Aureispira sp. CCB-E: one gene and its partner. The protein of the gene in region 2 interacts with the protein of the main gene of each other region in a pairwise test. Links are inferred from orthologs where the notes say so. Each region holds a gene or a part of one and is shown on either strand. Other genes may lie near its edges. The genes, in order: ruvC and ruvA.

The links.
Region 1: the proteins of ruvA (region 2) and ruvC interact in binary tests that used the Escherichia coli proteins (3 or more experiments, as listed by UniProt). The link is inferred for Aureispira sp. CCB-E from one-to-one orthologs.

The regions. Positions count from the first base shown.
Region 1 is NZ_CP133671.1:6,234,238-6,244,062, reverse strand. What follows is about bases 1,961-4,837. They hold ruvC (crossover junction endodeoxyribonuclease RuvC), read right to left. Parts: upstream 3,744-4,837; coding sequence 3,177-3,743; downstream 1,961-3,176. Other genes in these bases: QP953_RS24205 (lysylphosphatidylglycerol synthase domain-containing protein), read left to right, coding at 3,896-4,837; dnaB (replicative DNA helicase), read right to left, coding at 1,961-2,658. In the rest of the region: more of dnaB, read right to left, coding at 118-1,960; more of QP953_RS24205, read left to right, coding at 4,838-4,999; ade (adenine deaminase), read right to left, coding at 5,066-6,688; QP953_RS24195 (hypothetical protein), read right to left, coding at 7,018-7,908; QP953_RS24190 (hypothetical protein), read right to left, coding at 7,983-8,897; molecular chaperone DnaK, read left to right, coding at 9,388-9,825.
Region 2 is NZ_CP133671.1:481,708-491,588, forward strand. The notes cover bases 2,706-5,638. They hold ruvA (Holliday junction branch migration protein RuvA), read left to right. Parts: upstream 2,706-3,835; coding sequence 3,836-4,441; downstream 4,442-5,638. Other genes in these bases: QP953_RS01850 (von Willebrand factor type A domain-containing protein), read right to left, coding at 2,706-2,924; QP953_RS01855 (hypothetical protein), read right to left, coding at 3,143-3,643; sprA (cell surface protein SprA), read left to right, coding at 4,976-5,638. Also shown: QP953_RS01845 (OmpA family protein), read left to right, coding at 1-1,123; more of QP953_RS01850, read right to left, coding at 1,275-2,705; more of sprA, read left to right, coding at 5,639-9,881. UniProt on the Escherichia coli protein: The RuvA-RuvB-RuvC complex processes Holliday junction (HJ) DNA during genetic recombination and DNA repair.

The DNA of each region.
Region 1 (9,825 bases), 5.8 Mb from region 2 along the record:
TGACTGTAAAAAAAAGTTTTTTTCAAAAAAAAATGTTAACTTTTTGTTATTGTTCTCATAAGCAAAAGAAAAACGATAAATTTTCCTTAGAGAAAAATACCAAGGCTTGCGTATAGGCTAGAATGGAACATCATCAATCCCATTATTGTTTTCATTAGCTTCATTCATCTTAGACGAAAAAGTTTCTCCGCTTAATTCGTTGTTAGCTTGATCAAAGAAACTTGAATCATCCAAACCAGTAAAGGCATCATCATCTAAATTTGAGAATTTTGCATATTGCCCATCCCACTTAAGGCGAACAGAATCCAACGCTCCGTTACGGTGTTTAGCGACAATAATTTCTCCAATACCTTTGAGCGAATTCCCTTCTTCATCTTCTAAAATTTGATAATACTCTGGACGATAAATAAAGGATACAATATCTGCATCTTGCTCGATGGCTCCAGACTCCCTCAAATCCGATAATTGAGGACGTTTAGACCCTCCACGAGTTTCTACGGCACGAGACAATTGAGAAAGTGCAATAACAGGAACATTTAATTCTTTTGCCAATCCTTTTAAACCACGAGAAATCATCGAAATCTCTTGTTCTCGATTGCCTTTATTATCGCCACCACCAGTCATCAATTGTAGGTAGTCAATAATAACCATCTGAATGTCGTGTTGCATTTTTAAACGGCGGCACTTAGCGCGTAGTTCAAAGATACTAATACCAGGTGTATCATCAATATACAATGGAACATTACTTAGTTTATCGACTTGAGCATGTAGTTGTTGCCATTCGTAGTCTTCCAATTGTCCTTTACGTAATTTTTCAGAAGCAATTTCTGTTTCCATAGAAATTAAACGATTGACCAACTGCAATGAAGACATCTCTAAAGAGAAAAAGGCAACTCCTTTGTTGAACTCAATAGCAGCATTTCTAGCAACAGCCATTGTAAAAGAAGTATTGTGTGTCACAGTCATATCCTCTAATAAAAACAGGTGGTTTTTATCTAGAGTAAAACCATAATAATCGTCTACTATGTCTTCTTCAACTCGAATATCCGTTAAGCGCCAATCTTTTTGATAAGCACGAACTTCGGCTTGGTTGTTGATCCTTACAGGAATATTGGCAATATTACCACGAATAGAAAGGGTATAAGTAGCAAGGCTAGATGATGAGGTTTGGGATGTTTCGGTGCTTACCAATGAGGTTCTAAATCCTAGAGAATCACATAAAAACTTAAGTTGTTCAGCGATAGATAGCCCTGTTATGGCAATTTCATAGCAATCGGATGCAGCGATATAACGCCCACTACTATCAATGAACCCTGCCAATAAATCCAAACGCTTGTTTGAGGAGTTGATAAGATATTCTGTCGGAATATGTTTGTTTTTAATTAAGTTCGATTGCTGTAAATCATTCATCAAACTATAACCACTAGATATTTGAGAGTGCTCAACAGTAGACTGAGAAATATTTTCTCTTAACTGTCTGGTTTCAATTGACAAGTTTTGTTGTGTCGCAAATTGACGAATATAACGAACCGCTTTTTGGTTTTGTGTTTTATATGATGCATGATTAGCTGTACCTGTACCAAGACCTAACCACAACCCAATGAAATAAGAAGGCAATGAGGTTGTTTGTGCTTGAAAATCAACAGGAACTTTATATCCTTTGAAATTAGATTTAAAAGAATCCGATTTGCCAAGCCAGTCTTTAACAGAAATATTTAAGACCTCTCCTTTGGCATAAGAATCATAAGTAGCACTAGATTTTAGTGACAAGACATGACTTTCATTGACTCTGTAAGGAATGCCTTCATTTTGATAAATCCAGTACATTTTTTCTTTGCCACGAGCAATAGACGCAACTGTTCGAGGCGTGGAATCATCTCCCATCAATAAATCTCCAACTTGGATATTTTCGACTTTTTCAAGTTGTCCATCATATTTGAGCACTTTCGTGCCTTTGCCCAAACACTTTCCCATACCTGGTCGAGCTGCAATAATAATTAAATCAGAAGGCTGCCAACCCGATGTCAATTTATCCAAATTGACAAAACCTGTAGGAACCCCTGTTAAGCCCTCTTCTTTTCCACTCATTTCCTCCAGCTGTTTAACAGCCATATTGACCAATGTACTCATACCCAACGAGCCACGGCTTAGGTTCTGTTCTGTGATGTTGAATAAATTTTGCTCTGCGCTATCGAGCAAGTCAAAAACATCTACCGTATCTTCATAAGCAGCTCGGATGGTTTCGGTAGAACTTCTGATTAGTTCTCTCTGAATAAATTTTTGAGCTATGATTCGGGCATGGAATTCAATGTTAGCAGACGAAGCGACACGATTGGTCAATTCTACTAATTGATAAGGTCCTCCGACCATTTCCAGTTTCCCCATTTTCTTCAACTCCTCTGTCACTGTTAACAAGTCAATAGGATGGCTTTTTTCAAAGAGTACACAGATAGCTTTATAAATATGCTGATGAGCTTCCCTATAAAAAGAAGCAGGACGTAAAATATCAATAATCAAAGCAACGGCATCTTTATCAAGCATTAATGCACCAAGTACCGCCTCTTCTAAGTTAATAGCTTGAGGTTGCACCTTCCCGTGCTCAGAGAAAGCATCTTTCTTTTTAGTAAATTTTTTTGTGAAATTTTTATTCTCGTCCATTATATCCTTGTAATCTATACTGGTTAGTTGATGTTAGAGTTGATGTTGTAAATGCTACAAAATCATTTTTTTAATTCTAATGTTTTTTTAATCGTAGTCTGCCCAAAGGAGTCCGTCAACTTAGTTATTAATTTAAGGCAAGTTGCCTTTTTTAGTTTATAAGAAATTGAAAAACTAAGTTGATGTCTTTACAAAAAAGGTTGTTTACTTCGTGAGCGTTTTGCTTTTAGTTAGCTACGTTGCTAGCGTGGTTTATATAATTTTTTCTGAACGATTACTTAAACATGAAATGATTCGTAAATACTTCTTAAGAGTAAGCCTACAAAAATACGCTTTATTTTTAGCAAGGACAAAAAAGTGCTTAGATAGATTCTATCTTTTTTGTGAATAATGTGTCAAAAAAATCTTTCTGTTTTTGAGATTTTTGCTTGTTAATAATAAGCTTTTTATTCTTCAAAGCAGTATGAATAGGCAGTTATAAAAGTAGAAGAGGGTATGCCATTCAATAGGCAAAACGACTAAAATTTTGCTCTTTTATTAGGGTTATCTTTTAAAAAACTACCCCAGTCGTTGTATTTTTTTTGCCCTAAAGCCATTCCTTGAGTTTGGATGTGATGACAAAAAGCAACCCCTAGGGCATCCGTAGCATCCAAGAGGTCTGTTTTAATATCTCCATCTACGACGTGTGGCAACATCCTAGCAATCTGTTCTTTGGAGGCATTTCCATTACCTGTAACAGCTTTTTTTATGCTACGAGGAGAATATTCTTCAACGGGAATGCCTTTCTGGGCAATGGCTACCATAGCAACTCCTTGAGCTCTACCTAGTTTTAGCATAGATTGCACGTTTTTACCATAAAAAGGAGCTTCGATGCCTGCATCTGTAGGTTGGTAAAGTTGGATAAGTTTTTGAAGTTCTGTAAAAATATGTGCTAACTTTTGACCATGATTGTCATATTTAGCCATACTGAGGGTGCCCATTGTAATAATGCGCGGCTTTTTTTTGTTAATAACTTGTATAAAGGCATAGCCCAAGACATTGCTACCAGGGTCTATGCCCAATATGATTTTTGGTTTTATGCTCATACGTTTAGTTCGTTATTTGCTAATTGGTAAAAGACAAAGATACAAACAAGTTTAAAAAACAAAGCGAAAAACAAATTGTTTCTTTTTTTGAGACACAAAATTAGAAGCTTACGATCTTACAGAAGATTAGTAAATTCTTGTAAATTTGCAACATGCATACAAATACAACATCATCGTTATCTATTAAAGGTAAAGGCTTTCTTTTTAAGTCGTTAGCACAACATAAATTTTTTGTACGTATTCTAAAACTGACATTGGTTATTGTTTTGGGAGCTATTCTATATCATCAAATTTTTGGCAGAGAAGATTTGACCTTGCAAAAATTAGGAGTAGAATTTTGGCAGCATTTGTCTTGGAAAAAAGTTCCTTTATTGATGCTTGTACTTGTATTAATGCCTTTGAATTGGTTTTTTGAAACTCAAAAATGGCTAGCTTTGATGCGTAAAATTGAATCTATTTCATTTTTCCAAGCCCTAAAAGTAGTGCTAATCGGATTGAGTTGTTCTTTGTTTACACCCAATAGAGTAGGAGAGTATGGAGGACGTGTAATGATGGTATCTCCCCAAAACCGCTTATTGGCTATTTGGGCAACAATGGTTGGTATTTCTAGCCAATGGATTGTTTTGGTTGTTGGAGGATGGTGGGGATTGATGGGCGCATTTTATGGGGGACTTATTCCTATCCATGAAGCATTGTTAAGTAGCTTGATCTTAGTGGGGGGAGTCGCATCGAGTTGTTTGTTGGGAATCTATTTTAATCTACGAAAAATTGTGCCGTATAGCATGAAGTTTAAATGGACAAGAAACTGGGCGATGAAGATGCAACGTTCTTCTTTTGATTATTACAATAACAAAGAATTAATAGAAGCCTTAGGCTATTCAATAACACGTTACTGGATTTATTCTTCTCAGTATGTTTGCCTGCTGTTCTTTTTTGGATTTGATGCAAACATTTTAAGCACTTTTTTGGGGGTCATAATCGTCTATTTATTGCAAACAGGAATACCGTTACCACCCTCAACAGGTCTATTGGCAAGAGGTAATATTGCCGTGTTAATCTTGGGATATTTGACTGTAAAAGAAGATGCATCAATGTCGATCTTGTCTGCTACGTTTAGTCTTTGGATGATCAATGTTGTGTTGCCATCTGTTGTTGGGGCTTTTTTGATTGCTCGCTTAGGATGGAATGAAAAAGAAGCTGAAAGCGAGGAGCAAATGCCTGTTACTTCTAGTAGGGAATGCACTATTCAGCCTTAGTAAAGGAATAGGAATACAATAGCCCATTCATTTTGGAACGAACTATTGTACCCATTATAGATAGCTTTATACAAATAAAGGCGTAAATTTGAAATCACCTCCATCAAATAGCCCTTTGTCACTTAATTTTAATCTAGGAATAACCAACAAAGCCATAAAAGATAGGGTCATAAAAGGGGCTCTTAGGCTACAGCCCAATTGCTCCTTTGAAAATCGGTCAATTGTAGAATATAAATTGGCGACAAGCTCACCTTCATCGGTTGACATAATACCAGCGACAGGAAGTGGCAAAACGTGTTCTTGTTGAGAACCAATTGCCGAAATACCCCCTTTGTTTTTTATAATCAAATTAACTGCTTTACAAATGGCATCATCATCTGTTCCGACCGCAATAATATTGTGAGAATCGTGTCCTACACAAGATGCCAATGCCCCTTCTTTTAAATTAAATCCATTGATAAAGGCAACAGCAGGAGGTGTGTTGGAATAGCGATTCACAACGACCATTTTGAGAACATCTGTTTCGGTGTTAGATATGGTATTGCCCTGCTCAATTTTGGCAGGGGCTTCAAAACTTTCAGTAATCAAGGCGCCATCAATTGCTTTGATCACATGAAGGGTTTCTGTTTGAGGAACACAGACAAACTCTTTAGCCTCTTTAGGGTAGGTATTGAAGTTATTAATAGCTACTTCATCCACTCTATGAATAAGTGATTTACCGTCTTGAGCAACAAGTTGCCCATTGATATAGGTAGCTTCAACTTCAAAATTCTGTAGATCTTTTACAATGGCAAAGTCTGCCCAATCGCCCACTTGTAATAATCCAATATCTAAATTGTAATGTTGTACTGGGTTGATGCAGGCAACTTGAAGGACATCAAATAAGGGAATACCCTGTGCCACTGCTCTTGCTGCTAGTTGGTTGATATGACCCAACATAAGGTCATCAGGATGTTTATCATCCGAACAAAACATAACGTTAGCTGTATGCTCGGGAAGTATAGAAATTAAGGTGTCAAAATTTTTAGCAGCAGAACCTTCTCGAATGATAACTTTCATACCCAAGCTGAGTTTTTCCAAGGCTTCTTCCAATTCAAAACATTCGTGATCGGTACTAATACCTGCCTGAATGTATTTTTGAATTTGTTCCCCTCGAACACCTGGAGCATGCCCATCAATAGGTTTGTTAGCAGCCTTGGCAGCTGCTAGTTTAGCCATAACCATGGGATCCTCAAAAATTACCCCAGGGTAATTCATCATTTCTGCCATATATTTGATGTCGTTGTCCGCCATCAATGTTTTGATTCCTTCCACATCAATTTCTGCTCCTGCTGTTTCAAAACTAGTAGCAGGAACACAAGAAGGAGCCCCAAAATTAAACTTAAAGGGCACTTTTTTCCCATTTTCAATCATATAATAAACCCCTTCAAGCCCCATTACATTAGCAATTTCATGAGGATCAGAGACCGTTCCGACGGAACCGTGAATGACTGCTAAACGGGCAAACTCAGAAGGAATGAGCATAGAACTTTCTATGTGCACATGTGCATCGACAAATCCAGGAATAGCATAACCTTCCACTGATTCATTAATGGGAGTAATTTGAGCTATTTTTTTGTCCTTTAGCTCAATTTTAGCAGCAAAAATGGTTCGATTGTTTATATCAACGTAATTAGTTTTGATTATCATACTTAGTCCAATTTGAGTAGTTTGAGAGACAAAAAGTTAAATCCAAATTTAATTAAAATAACTAATCGTTTAGAAAAAATACAAGTAAACTGCATTTCTTTTTGTACGATTTTTTATCAAAAAACATCTTAGGGGCTACTGTATCGTAACATCGAACTGTTTCCTCTTTGCTTTTCGATTAATACTATAAATAAACTTAGTTTTTATGCTCATCTACTTCAACAAAAAAAGGTTGCATTCATTGAACACAACCTTTGATTTATATTAAATGTATTGTATAATTCGAGTCTTAAAACAGCGCTTTTCCTAGTCGCTGCTTACGGAGCAATTTAGGCAATTTGACTGATGTTTTGTAATTTTTCTGCCAAACCTTCGATAGATTCAATTTGGTCTTTGTATTTAGATAATAACTGAGCTGCCTTGTTGCTAATACCGCTAGTTAAGGTGTCTAAATTACTATTAGATTTTTCTCCTTGTTTTGCTCTAATTTTGTCAATATGAGGTTGAAGTTTACTCTGAATAGTTTTAGCCGCTTCATTAATTTTTTTAGCCGCTTCTACTTGTTTGTCTTTATCAGAGCTAGAAATGAAAGTCTCCAATTGAGGCATCAATTCTTCAATTTTATTCCAAGCAGAAAGTATTACCTTAGGTTTTTTAGAACTGTCTACTTTTGCAACTTGATCGTAAATCTTTTTAGCCTCTTGGAATGCGCTTTTCAAGTCACCTAATGTACTTAGTTCCGTTTCTTCTTCAAGCGTATCGTCCGTGTTATTATTGGGTTCTGTCTTAGTTTCAGGTTCAAGCTCTGTATTGGTATCAATTTCAGAAGCATCTTCTGATGTACCCGTTACATTTAGTTTTAATTTAATTGTTTTGTCAAATAGCTCGTTCAATTCTTCTACAATGACATCTGCTGTTAGACCTCCTTTTTTGATTTCTAAAGTGATTTCACCTTTGCCTTGAGTTGCTTTTACCAAAGAAGTCCATTTAACTAAGTGGATACTCTTGTCTTTTTTTAATGCTTTATAGGCTTTGTCTGCTTCGTCCCATTTTAGAAAAGGAATAAAAACAGCAATTTTCTTTTTGCTACCAAGGTTATACTTTGTAAATACTAGACCTGCTTTTGCTTTTTTTACAACAGCTGTTTTAGCGTGTTGTTTTTTGTATTCTGCATATTTTAATGCTTGAAATGCCTTAAAGTCAAATAATTCCTTTGCCATTGGTTTTTATGTTTTTTTAAGTGTGAATGTTAAAATTACAGATAAGAGTAATCCATGGAGCAAAATGCTATATTTTATCCAAGTGTTTTAAGGTTTACTCGTTTCAAAATTGTTTTTATTTCAGATCGGCGTTCATTCATTTTTTCAACTACTCCTAGTAGTGATTTTTTTAATGTTGCCCTACTTTCTGCTTTGCTTTTTTGTGAATGAATTCTTGATTCTAACTCTTTCCATTGAGGTAATCCAGATTCCAAAACTTTTTTCTGAGAAGTAAAACTATTTCTAGTTTTTTCATCGGTTTGAGTCAATTGCGCTAAAAAAAGATGCCCTGCTTTTCGAAGCGCTTTTACAAAAGCAGCATCGTTATTGGTGGTTTCTCTCTTTTTATAACGAGGCATGACATCCTTTACCAATTTTTCAATTCCCCGTTTTAAGTTTTTGGCTTTATCTACAATTTCCTCTGTACTAACCAGTACCGTTTGATTGTTTTCAGTATTCGAAGTATTGGGGTCAACAACCTGTTCTATTTTCGAAGGATCTTTAGAATCGACCATAAGAGGAGCATCTAACCAACGAATTTCATCAATTAATTTTAATGAAGTACGTTGCATTTTTTTTAGTGTCCTCATGACACTAGCTTTTTTGCCTTTAGCTAGCGATAAATTGGGATAAAGACAAAGTACTTTGCTGCCTTTTTCGTTCAAAATAAAACAAGTTCCCATCGAGACTTTTGTCTTATCAAATCCTTCTTGCCCTTTTCCTGCTGCCTTAAATAGCATTTTTTGCGTTGCTGTGGGTGTACCAAAAACTAGTAGATGCTCATCAGCAGTATAATTCTCACAAAAGAAATACTCTGTTGTTTGCTCAACATGCGTCTTTTGAATCAATATGTTTTGTATACCTTTATAATACTTACTCAAAAAGCCAGTATCAAGATTTCTACTTTTTATTTGATCCGGTTTGAATTTGGTTAGAATATTAAATGCCACAGTAAAAATGGGTTAAAAAATGATTGATAGAAACAATTACCTACAAAGCCCAATACTCCAATAGGTGGACTTTAAGAATTCGAGTAAATTTAAGAAAAAAAAACTGAAAAAACAAACCATTTTTCTTTTTCTATTGGAGAGGATGCTGCATTATATTAAAAATAAAAAAACTAAAAGAAGAAAATGAAGCATAAAAACTAGAAGGAGAATTTCATTTTGTTAAAGAAGAACAAATGTTTTTAGACCAATAGGTTTAAATTATAGTTGGTTCTTAGTACTTTTGTGGCTAATTCATATAAGATATCAACAAACTTGTGTGATAATATGTTGTCTGAAATACAGCAGGCAAACTTTTTAGTTTAAACAAAACTGTTCTTTGATAAATAATGTGTATTTATATATAAGTAGTTCGTTGATTTTTTACGTACTATAATAATAGTAAAAACATGATTTGTACAAGAACCAACAAAATGAGAACAAATAAAACGTTATGGCAAAAATTCCAATAGACTTAACGAAGGGAACATTAAAAGAAGTAGAAGTACCAAAAGAAAACGTTATTATTGGTATAGACCTAGGAACAACAAATAGTTTAGTTGCTTATATGTTAGATGGAACGCCGACTGTTGTTACGGATCATATTGGTAAAAATGCCTTAGTCCCATCTATTATACATTTTGAAAATGAAAATTCTGTAGTGGTAGGGCATGATGCGATTGAAAAATTAGTGACAGATCCAGAGAATACCATTTTTTCGATTAAGCGATTGATGGGAAAATCGTATCAAGATGTGGAAGACTATAAGCGCTTTTTTTCTTATCAAATTATTGATAATGAGGTAGAAGATAGCTTGGTTAAAATTAGGATTAAGGATAAATTTTATACGCCAATTGAATTGTCGGCAAAAATTTTGGCACAACTCAAACGA
Region 2 (9,881 bases):
TTGTGAAGGTTATCAACCTATAATTGACTTAGATTTTAGTTTTTATAAGGAGCGTTATGTAGAGGAAAATTTATTGTACAAAATAACAGATAACTGGGGGAATGGTTGTTTGCCTTTATATGGCACTCGCAATATGAGAAGTGTTTTGCATGGAGTAGCTTACCGAGGAGGTGCCAACAACTATTTTCACAAAACTGATAAACGAAAAAATCATAACCCTCTCCCCAAAGATGGTATAAACAATTTGTGTTACGAAGGATTTTCGGCAGCAGTTTATCTTTATCGAACAAATTTTGAATCTGTAGATAGTATCGACACCTGTAGTTGTGTACATGGGGCTAACAATCAAATGAAATACTATCAATTGGATTATTTTGATTCATCACATGTACAAAAAATTATAGAGTTGGTATATGAATCTGGAATTGATGCTTCAAAAGGACCTGTTTATTTGCATTGTTGGAATGGATGGCACGCTTCTGGGTTTATTGCAGCCGTTTTGTTAAAACAATTTTGTGGATATACTAGCGCAGAAGCTATTCGGTACTGGGATTTGGGGACAGATGGTGCTAATCGAAGCAGTCGATACCAAAAAATTCGTATGATGATTCGTGATTTTGAACCTAACGAAAAGTATCGTTTGTTGGATAAAGAAGGAAATTATATATGCCCCGAAATGCCTCAATTTATAGACAGTTCTAAAATTCAAGTTACTATAAATCATTTGCTTATTGTTCCTGAATCAATTACTGAAAATAGTTCTATCCCTTTGCACAATATTTATTTTAAAGCAGGCAAGTCTACGATTCAAAATATAAGTAAAAATTCAGATATTAAAACTTTACTAAAAGCCTTAAAAACACATAAAGAGTTGGTTGTGGAGATTGGAGGTTATACTGATGATATTGGAAACGATTCTGTAAATCAAGTTTACTCTGAGCAGCGAGCTAGGTATGTCTACGATTATTTGTTGTCTCAAGAAGTTGATAAGAATCGCTTATCTTACAAAGGATATGGTGAACAGAGACCATTGTACAGCAATGCATACGAAGCGACAAGGGTGAAGAATAGACGGATAGAAATAAAAATACTCCAAAGTGTGGGTTTAAAAGAAGGCGATTAGCATTATATGAAATGCTTATAGCCAAAATAGAGCCTGCTTTTTATTTGTGAAATGCATTAGACTAAAGATCGATAGCACTTGTTTCAACAATAAAAAGCAGGCTTGTTTTATTGGGAGCAAATTATTTATTTACTGGAAATAACGGAGAGAATTAGTTCTCTGAATTTGCTTCTAGTGTTTCTAACGTATTGGCTGATTGCACCATCTGCAAAAATTCTGTTCGGTATCCCTCTTTATCATTACCTAAAGCACCTTTGGCTAGTTCTAAAACACTATCATAGGTAGCCGAACCTTTGAACTTAGAATTTCTTAATAACATCCCAAAACCAGCAACGGCTGCCGAAAAGCGATAATTATCAGAACTGTTGTCTAAGTTGGTAATAGCTGTATTTTTAAGTACTTGCTCCAACAAAATAGATTGATCGGATTGAATGGGTTTGTAGCGAAATTTCACGGTCATTAAGTCGGTTTCGTTTCCTGAAACCTTAGTCGTTTGATATTTTAAATCAGCAGCTTGATGAATTATTTGCGTAGATTTTGAATTGGCAAGAATCACTTCGTAAATGGCAGTTACTGTATGACCTGCACCTAGTTCTCCTGCATCTTTGGTATCGTCATCAAAATCCTCGTTCGCCAACAATCTATTTTCGTACCCAATCAAACGGTAAGCTTTAACCATTTTGGGATTAAACTCAATTTGAATTTTTACATCTTTGGCGATTGTAAACATATTGGCACGCATCTGAGTAACGAATACCTTTTTGGCTTCACGAATGTTATCAATATAAAAATAATTGCCGTTCCCTGCATTACTAATCTGTTCCATGCGACCATCTTTATAATTGCCCATACCAAAACCACAGATAGTCAAGTAAATATTGTCTTTTCGTTTTTCTTCAATAAGCGAAACAAGCTCACTAGATGAAGAAACCCCAACGTTAAAGTCGCCGTCTGTTGCTAAAATAACTCGGTTGTTACCATCAGCAATCAAATTTTCTTTGGCAATGTTGTAGGCCAACTCGATACCTTGACCTCCAGCAGTTGACCCGCCAGAATTAATCCCATCAAGAGCATTTAAAATCTTTTCATGTTCAGAAGCAGGAGTGGAAGGCAAAACCAAACCTGCTGCCCCTGCATAGGCAACAATGGCAACTTTATCCTTGTCATCCAACTCAGACAACAAGAGTTTTAGGGATTTTTTAAGTAAAGGGAGCTTGTTTTCAGCACTCATAGAACCAGAGGCATCAATAAGAAAAACCAAATTAGACGATTTTAAATCGGTATAATCCAAGTCTTTGCCTTGCAAACCTATATGAATGAGATGATGTTCAGAATTCCACGGAGTGGTAGATATTTCTGTATTAATCGAAAAAGGATCTTGCCCTTGCGGTTGGGGATAGTCATAATCAAAATAGTTGATCATTTCTTCAATGCGAACAGCGTCGGCTAAAGGCATTTGATCCATTTCTAGATAACGACGAATATTGCTATAAGAAGCATTATCAACATCTATAGAAAAGGTAGAAACAGGTGTTTGAGCAACACCTTTAAAGGTATTTTCATTGATTTTATCGTATTCTTCGGTATTAAGTTTTTCATTTTGTATCGGTTCAGGACTCACTTGATAAGTATAGTTAGCCCCTTCCGTTACAGTCTCAACTTTAGATAGAGCTTTTTGATCCATGGCACGAGCATTCGGTACTTCTTCAAGGTATAATGCCTTATCTACAGTAGCATTTTGACAGGAGAAAATAAACGTAGCACTAAAACCAAGTGCTAATAACTGAAATATTTTTTTCATTGTATTGTATTTTGTTGGGTTATAATAGAGTATCACACTCTAAGAAAATGTTGATTATTATTGTGTTTAGTACTTTGTGTATTTTTTAGCTTTTTTGTGAGAAACTAAAAAAGCATCTTTGCATCAGTTTGATTATCAGTTTTTTAAGGAATTAAGTAACAAAAGTGCACTCTGTTGATAATCAAACTGATGCGATTTTTCCACGAAGTAGTGGTGTTTTATTTTATTGTAAATCGAGCAGGCAACGAATTGGAAAGTAAATTGACTTGATCTCCAATAAACCGAATGCTATAAGTGCCAGGTTGATCTAAGGCATATCGAGGTCTTAAGTCGATGGTGTATAATTGAACTCCATTGCCTTCAATACTAATTAAATCGCTGTCTTCTACCGCACCACTATAAGTTGGGATTTTGCCTACAAAAGGAATTATATTACCTTTTTTGTCTTTAATTTGAAAACAGTTGTTCCAATTTTGACCATTGGCAGGAGAATTGAGCTTGCAAAACGAAACTATTTCTGAAGTATTATTTTTTATGACAAATCTTAACGTAATGGGGTCCCCTAATTGATAACTAGGTTGTGTCATATTTAGACTAATATTTAGTGGAATGGTTCGTTGTGGTGGAATTTCTGTTTTGGGAGCAGTCACAACCTGATTGTCGTTTTGACAACTTAATAAAATGCTACAAAAACAAATTGTTAAGATGGTAGTTCTCATATTTTGAATGATTTAAGTATAGATAAGGATGCACTATTTAGTAAAAAGGGTGTGCAAATGTTTTCATTTTGTTAAAAAAACTATTAAGAGTTAAAGGATAAATAATTATTGTACTAGCTTTTTTATAGTTTTGTGCGTTGATTACATTGTAAACTGTCTCTGTGTGTTAAACACGACGTTAAGATAAATAATATGATTGCCTACATCAAAGGTAAGTTAACCCAAAAAAGTCCAACAGATATTATTATTGAAACTGCCAATGGCATTGGATATCATGTGCACATTACACTAAATACTTATAATAAAATAGCAAATCAGAATGAATTAAAAATCTTAACTCATTTTATTGTAAAAGAAGACAGTCAAACTTTGTACGGTTTTGCAGAAGAGGAAGAAAGGCAGATTTTTGGATTATTAATCTCTGTTTCGGGGGTAGGTCCTAGCACTGCACGGGTTTTGCTATCGACCTTATCACCAGGAGAAGTAAGATCGGCTATTGTTTCAGAGAATATAGCAGTATTAAAGAGTGCCAAGGGGATTGGTCCCAAAGCAGCTAAGCGTATTATTCTGGAGTTAAAAGATAAGGTTTTGAAAGAAGGAGGGGCACAAAGTGCTGCAATTTCACAAACTTTAACAGTTGATAACACTATTCGAGAAGAAGCATTATCTGCATTGGTTGCGTTAGGTTTTAATAAGACATTAGTCCAAAAAGCGCTGAATCGAATATTGAAAACGACCCCTCATATTCAGGATTCAGGGGAGTTAATTAAACAAGCTTTAGGACAACTTTCTTCCTAGCCTACTTTAATTTGAGAAAAAAAAAGACCAAATTAAGTAAATCTAAAAAAAAATAATTTGTTGATTTGCCTAATGTTTTTATTTCGTGTCGATTAAAAGTTGTGAGGAACTTTACTACTTCGCTATTTTTATGGATGATGAATCTTAAAAAATATCATTATCAGCACTCAATATCTTATTTTCGATTTTACGAAGCAGAATTACACTAAAAAAAAGAAACACATTACATTGTTTAACAAAATAGCAGGATATAAGGTTCAATTCTACACAATTATAATTTTCTAGATTAAATTTTTCGACCATTTTTGAAAAATGAATAGACAAAGCAAGCATTTGACTACTAAAATAGGATATATCTATTGTTAGCTAGAAAATCTTTGTCTTAGAAATAAGAGAATCAGCGAAAATTAAATATTTTTGGAGTCATTTTGTTAAAGTCCACTCTTTTTCAGAGCATTACCAATGCCCTAAAAATGGACCTAGATGAGGCGAGTCTACAAAAGACCGTTCGTCTTAATAACCAAGCAGTTTTTTATGAATTTCAAGACACTGAATTTGTGCTTTTGGGTAGTATGTACCTATACAGTAGCAGGATGGAGTACAGACTATAACACTCTCAATTATTTAGAGGAAGATTTTTGGGCTTCGCCAACCTTTTTTATGCCAGACACCTTGCCTCCAATACAGGATAGACCAGAGGTAGATGTATCGAACAAACAAAATCCGTTTGATTTAAAGGACCCCAAAGTAATCGAAAAAAATGTAGAGTATGATGCAGAAAGTAATCTGTATATCATTACTGAAACGATCAACGGATCTTACTATCGATCTCCAATGTACTTAACTCCCGATGAATACTTTAAGTGGAGGGCAGAACAGGAGGACAAAGCCTATTTTAAGGAGTTATCTCAAATGAATAAAGTAGGAAAAGTTGGAGGTGATCCTGTTGCGCCTTATCAAGATCGAATTAGCAATAGCTTGGTTGAGCGTCTGTTTTGTGGTTCAACAATTGATGTTCGACCTCAAGGTAATATAGGTTTGACATTTGGTTTTGATTATCAAAGAATCGCAAATCCTATCTTGACTGAACAACAGCAACAACAAGGTGGTTTTGATTTTGATATGAATATTCAGCTGAGTGTGGTCGGTAAGATTGGGCAAAAACTAAAGCTGTCTTTTAACTATAACACACAAGCTACCTTTGATTTTGATCGCCAAATTAAAGTAGAATATTTGAGTGATACAGAATGTTCAGAAGATGACATTATCAAAAAAATAGAAGCAGGTAACGTTAGTTTTCCATTGCGTTCTTCTCTTATACAGGGGCGCCAAAATTTATTTGGCTTTCGCACAGATTTGCAATTTGGTCGTTTAAAAATGTCTTTGGTTGCTTCTCAAAGTCAAACCAAACGAAAAGAAATTCAAATCAAAGGTGGTTCTCAATTGCAAGATTTTGAGGTAACAGCAGATAATTATGATGAAAATCGACATTTCTTCCTTTCTCATTACAACCGTGCTACTTACGAAGAGAATTTAACGACGCTACCTCAGATCAATACGCTGTTTAATATTACCAAAATAGAAGTATGGGTAACCAATGATCGAAATGTAACCGAAGGCGTTCGAGATGTCGTGGCTTATGCAGATTTGGGAGAAACGGATCCTAGCAAAATGGTTAGTGGCAACCAATACAATCCTTCGACCGCATCTGAACAAGGGATTGATTTAAGAAACAATCGTCTACCAGATAATGATGCCAATGATTTATATAAAGAGTTGTTGGCTAGTGAAAATGGGACTCCTTCGGGGAACGCTCGTGGGCTTCAAACATCTATTAGTGCTTTACAAGGTGCCCCGTTTAATATGAGTGATGCAGAAGACTTTGTGAAAATCAGAGCCCGTAAATTGTCGCCCTCAGAGTTTACCTATGATCCTAAACTTGGGTTCGTATCTGTCAATGTGTCGATCAAGCCAACAGATGTAGTCGCAGTGGCTTATCAATATACTTATAATGGTCAGATATACCAAGTGGGGGAGTTTGCACAAGATTTGCCTTTGAATGCTGACACTTTGAATGTAATGCATTTAAAATTATTAAAGGGAGTTAGAACAAGAGTTGATTTGCCAATTTGGGACTTAATGATGAAAAACATTTATTCCTTAGGAGCCTATCAAATTAATCAAGAAGACTTTATGCTGGATGTCTTTTATCAAGACCCAGGAGGAGGAGAGAAGCGATTTTTGCCAGAGGGACCACCAGAAGGAAAGCCCTTGATTACGATGTTGAACTTAGATAATCTGAACAGAGCAAGAGACCCTATTCCTGATGGACAGTTTGACTATATCCCAGGGACAACGATTTTGCCTAGAAACGGACGTGTCATTTTTCCAGTTTTAGAGCCTTTTGGAAGTTCGTTGGCTGGAGAGTTTTATCGAACACCTGGTGATCCTGCAAGTTTACATCCTATTTCTCAAAAATATCTATACAACCAGCTCTACGATTCTACAATTACAAGAGCAAGAGAATTTCCAGAGTTTAATCGATACATTATACGAGGTCGTTACAAGTCTAGTGTTTCTTCTGAAATTTCCTTGGGAGGATTTAATATTCCGAAAGGGTCGGTAGTGGTAACAGCAGGTGGACGTACATTGACAGAAGGTACGGATTATACGATTGATTATAATTTGGGAAGAATTAAAATTTTGAATGAGGCTTATTTGAATTCTGGACAGCCAGTTCGAGTTGCTTTTGAGGACAATGCTACCTTTGGGTTTAATCAACAAGGCTTTTTTGGAGCAAGGTTTGATTACTTTGTTAATAAAGATCTGAATATTGGAGCTACCTTTTTGCACTTAAACGAACGCCCCTTTACACAGAAGGTAAATTATGGGGATGACCCTATTTCGAATAGTATTTATGGGTTTGACGTACAATATAGCAGCGAAGCACCTTGGTTAACTCGTTTGATAGATAAAATACCATTGATTAGCACCAAGGCAATGTCAAATATTTCGTTTTCAGCAGAATTTGCACATTTAATTCCTGGTTCTCCAGATATTATCAATCAAGCTAATGACGAAGGAGGAGTTGTTTTTATTGATGATTTTGAGGGATCAACGAGCAATTTTAATTTGTCTATTCCAAGTTTAAATTGGGTGTTGGCAAGTACGCCAAGAAGTGACCTTTCTAATCCTTTGTTCCCAGAAGCAAGTTTGTCAAATGATTTGGAATACAATAAAAACAGAGCAAGAATAGCATGGTATAACTTGGAACCTGCTTTAAATTTTACCTCTGGTTCTAAGAGTATTTATACACGCGAAATTCAACAACAAGAGGTTTTTCAAAATGTTCAAAATACAGGTTTAACCTATACTGGACTACGTACATTTGATTTGTCTTATAGACCGAAGGAACGTGGACCTTATAACTTTGATACGACAAACATAGATCCAGCTACAGGAGAATTTACCAACCCTGCTGATCGTTGGGGAGGTGTTATGCGTAGTTTGACAAATACTGATTTTGAGGCTTCTAATATTGAGTTTGTCGAAATGTGGGTCATGAGTCCTTTTAAAGAAGGTTATGGTGGTAATGGTGGAGACTTGTATATTGAGTTGGGAGATGTTTCGGAAGATATCTTAAAAGATTCTCGATTGTTCTTTGAGAATGGGATACCAGCCGCCAATTCTAATACTAGTACAGATGAAACTGTCTGGTCAAGAATTCCAAGAACACAAGCTGTGACACGTGCTTTTGACAATGATCCTGCTATTAGAGACCAACAAGATATTGGTTTGGATGGCTTTGATGATGAAGGAGAACGTCAGCATTATGCTTCTTATCTAAGTGCCATGCAACGAATTGTTGCACCAGGTATTTTCCAAGGCATTCAAGATGACCCAGCAGGAGATAACTTCCGTTTTTATAGAGATGCCTTTTATGATGATCCTGCCAACATTCCTTCAGGAAACTTAGAAGACCCAACTTTGTATCGTTATATTAAATATAACAACCCACAGGGTAACTCTTCTAATGATCAGAGTACCAATAATCAGGCTATTTCAACTTCTACCAACATTCCAGATACAGAGGATTTAAACAAAGATAATACGTTAAACGAGCAAGAGTCGTACTATCGTTATCATATTCCAATTCGCAGAGAAAATGGTGATGAAATGGCATTTACTCAGTATACCATTGATTCTGTTCGTATGAACTATGATGGCCCTAATGGACCAGAGACAGTATATTGGTATCAGTTGAAAATCCCTGTGGATAAATTTACCAGTCGTGTCGGAGGAATTTCTGATTTCCGTGCCATTCGATTTATGAGAATGTATATGACAGGGTTTGAAGAGAAAACGACATTGCGTATGGCTCGTCTAGATTTGATTCGCAATCAATGGAGACGTTATATCAGAGATTTGACCTTGCCAGGTTTGATTATTCCTCCAGAAGATCCAAGTAACACAACATTTGATGTATTTGCAGTAAATATTGAAGAAAATGGTTCTAAAATTCCATTTAATTATGTGTTGCCTCCTGGTGTATCTCGTGAACAAGTGATTGGTTCTGTTACCAATGCACAACAAAATGAACAATCGCAAGCGTTGAGAGTTTGTAACCTAGAAGATGGAGATGCTAGAGGAATTTATAAAATCGTAGACTTGGATATGCGGGTTTATGAACGTTTAAAAATGTATGTTCATGCAGAAAATTTGAGAGGAGAGCAAGAAAATGATCCTGGAGACATGACCATGTTTATGCGAATAGGAAGTGATTTTGAAAATAACTACTATGAGTATGAAATTCCTTTGACAATGTCAGACGAAAGTGGAGGAATCAAAGACGATCAAAATATTTGGTTGGAAGAAAATCAATTTGATTTCCCACTCGAATTACTACGTCAAGTAAAAGTCGATAGAGAAGTGAAAGGAATTGCCTTGAGTGATTTGTATGAGTCATTTGATGGAAATAATATTATTAGAGTAAAAGGTAACCCAACACTTGGGCAAGTAAAAGGGGTAATGGTTGGGGTACGCAACCGCAAAGACGATGGTTTGGCACGTTGTGCAGAGATTTGGATTAATGAGTTGCGTTTGACTGGTTTTGACGAGCGAGGTGGATTTGCTGGTTTGGCGAGATTGGATGTTCAACTAGCCGATTTTGGACAATTGACGGCATCGGGAAGTTACCAATCCATTGGTTTTGGAAATATCGACCAAAGTGTCGGAGAGCGTAGTCGTGAGGAGTTGATACAATACGATATTTCAGGTTCTTTGAAATTGGACAAGTTCTTTCCTGAAAAATGGAAATTAAGCATTCCTTTTTATGCGCAGTATTCTCAAGAGATTAGTACGCCAGAGTTTGATCCATATCAACTGGATGTTCCTTTAGAACAACGTTTGGCTTCTATTTCTGATTTGAGAAGACGAGATT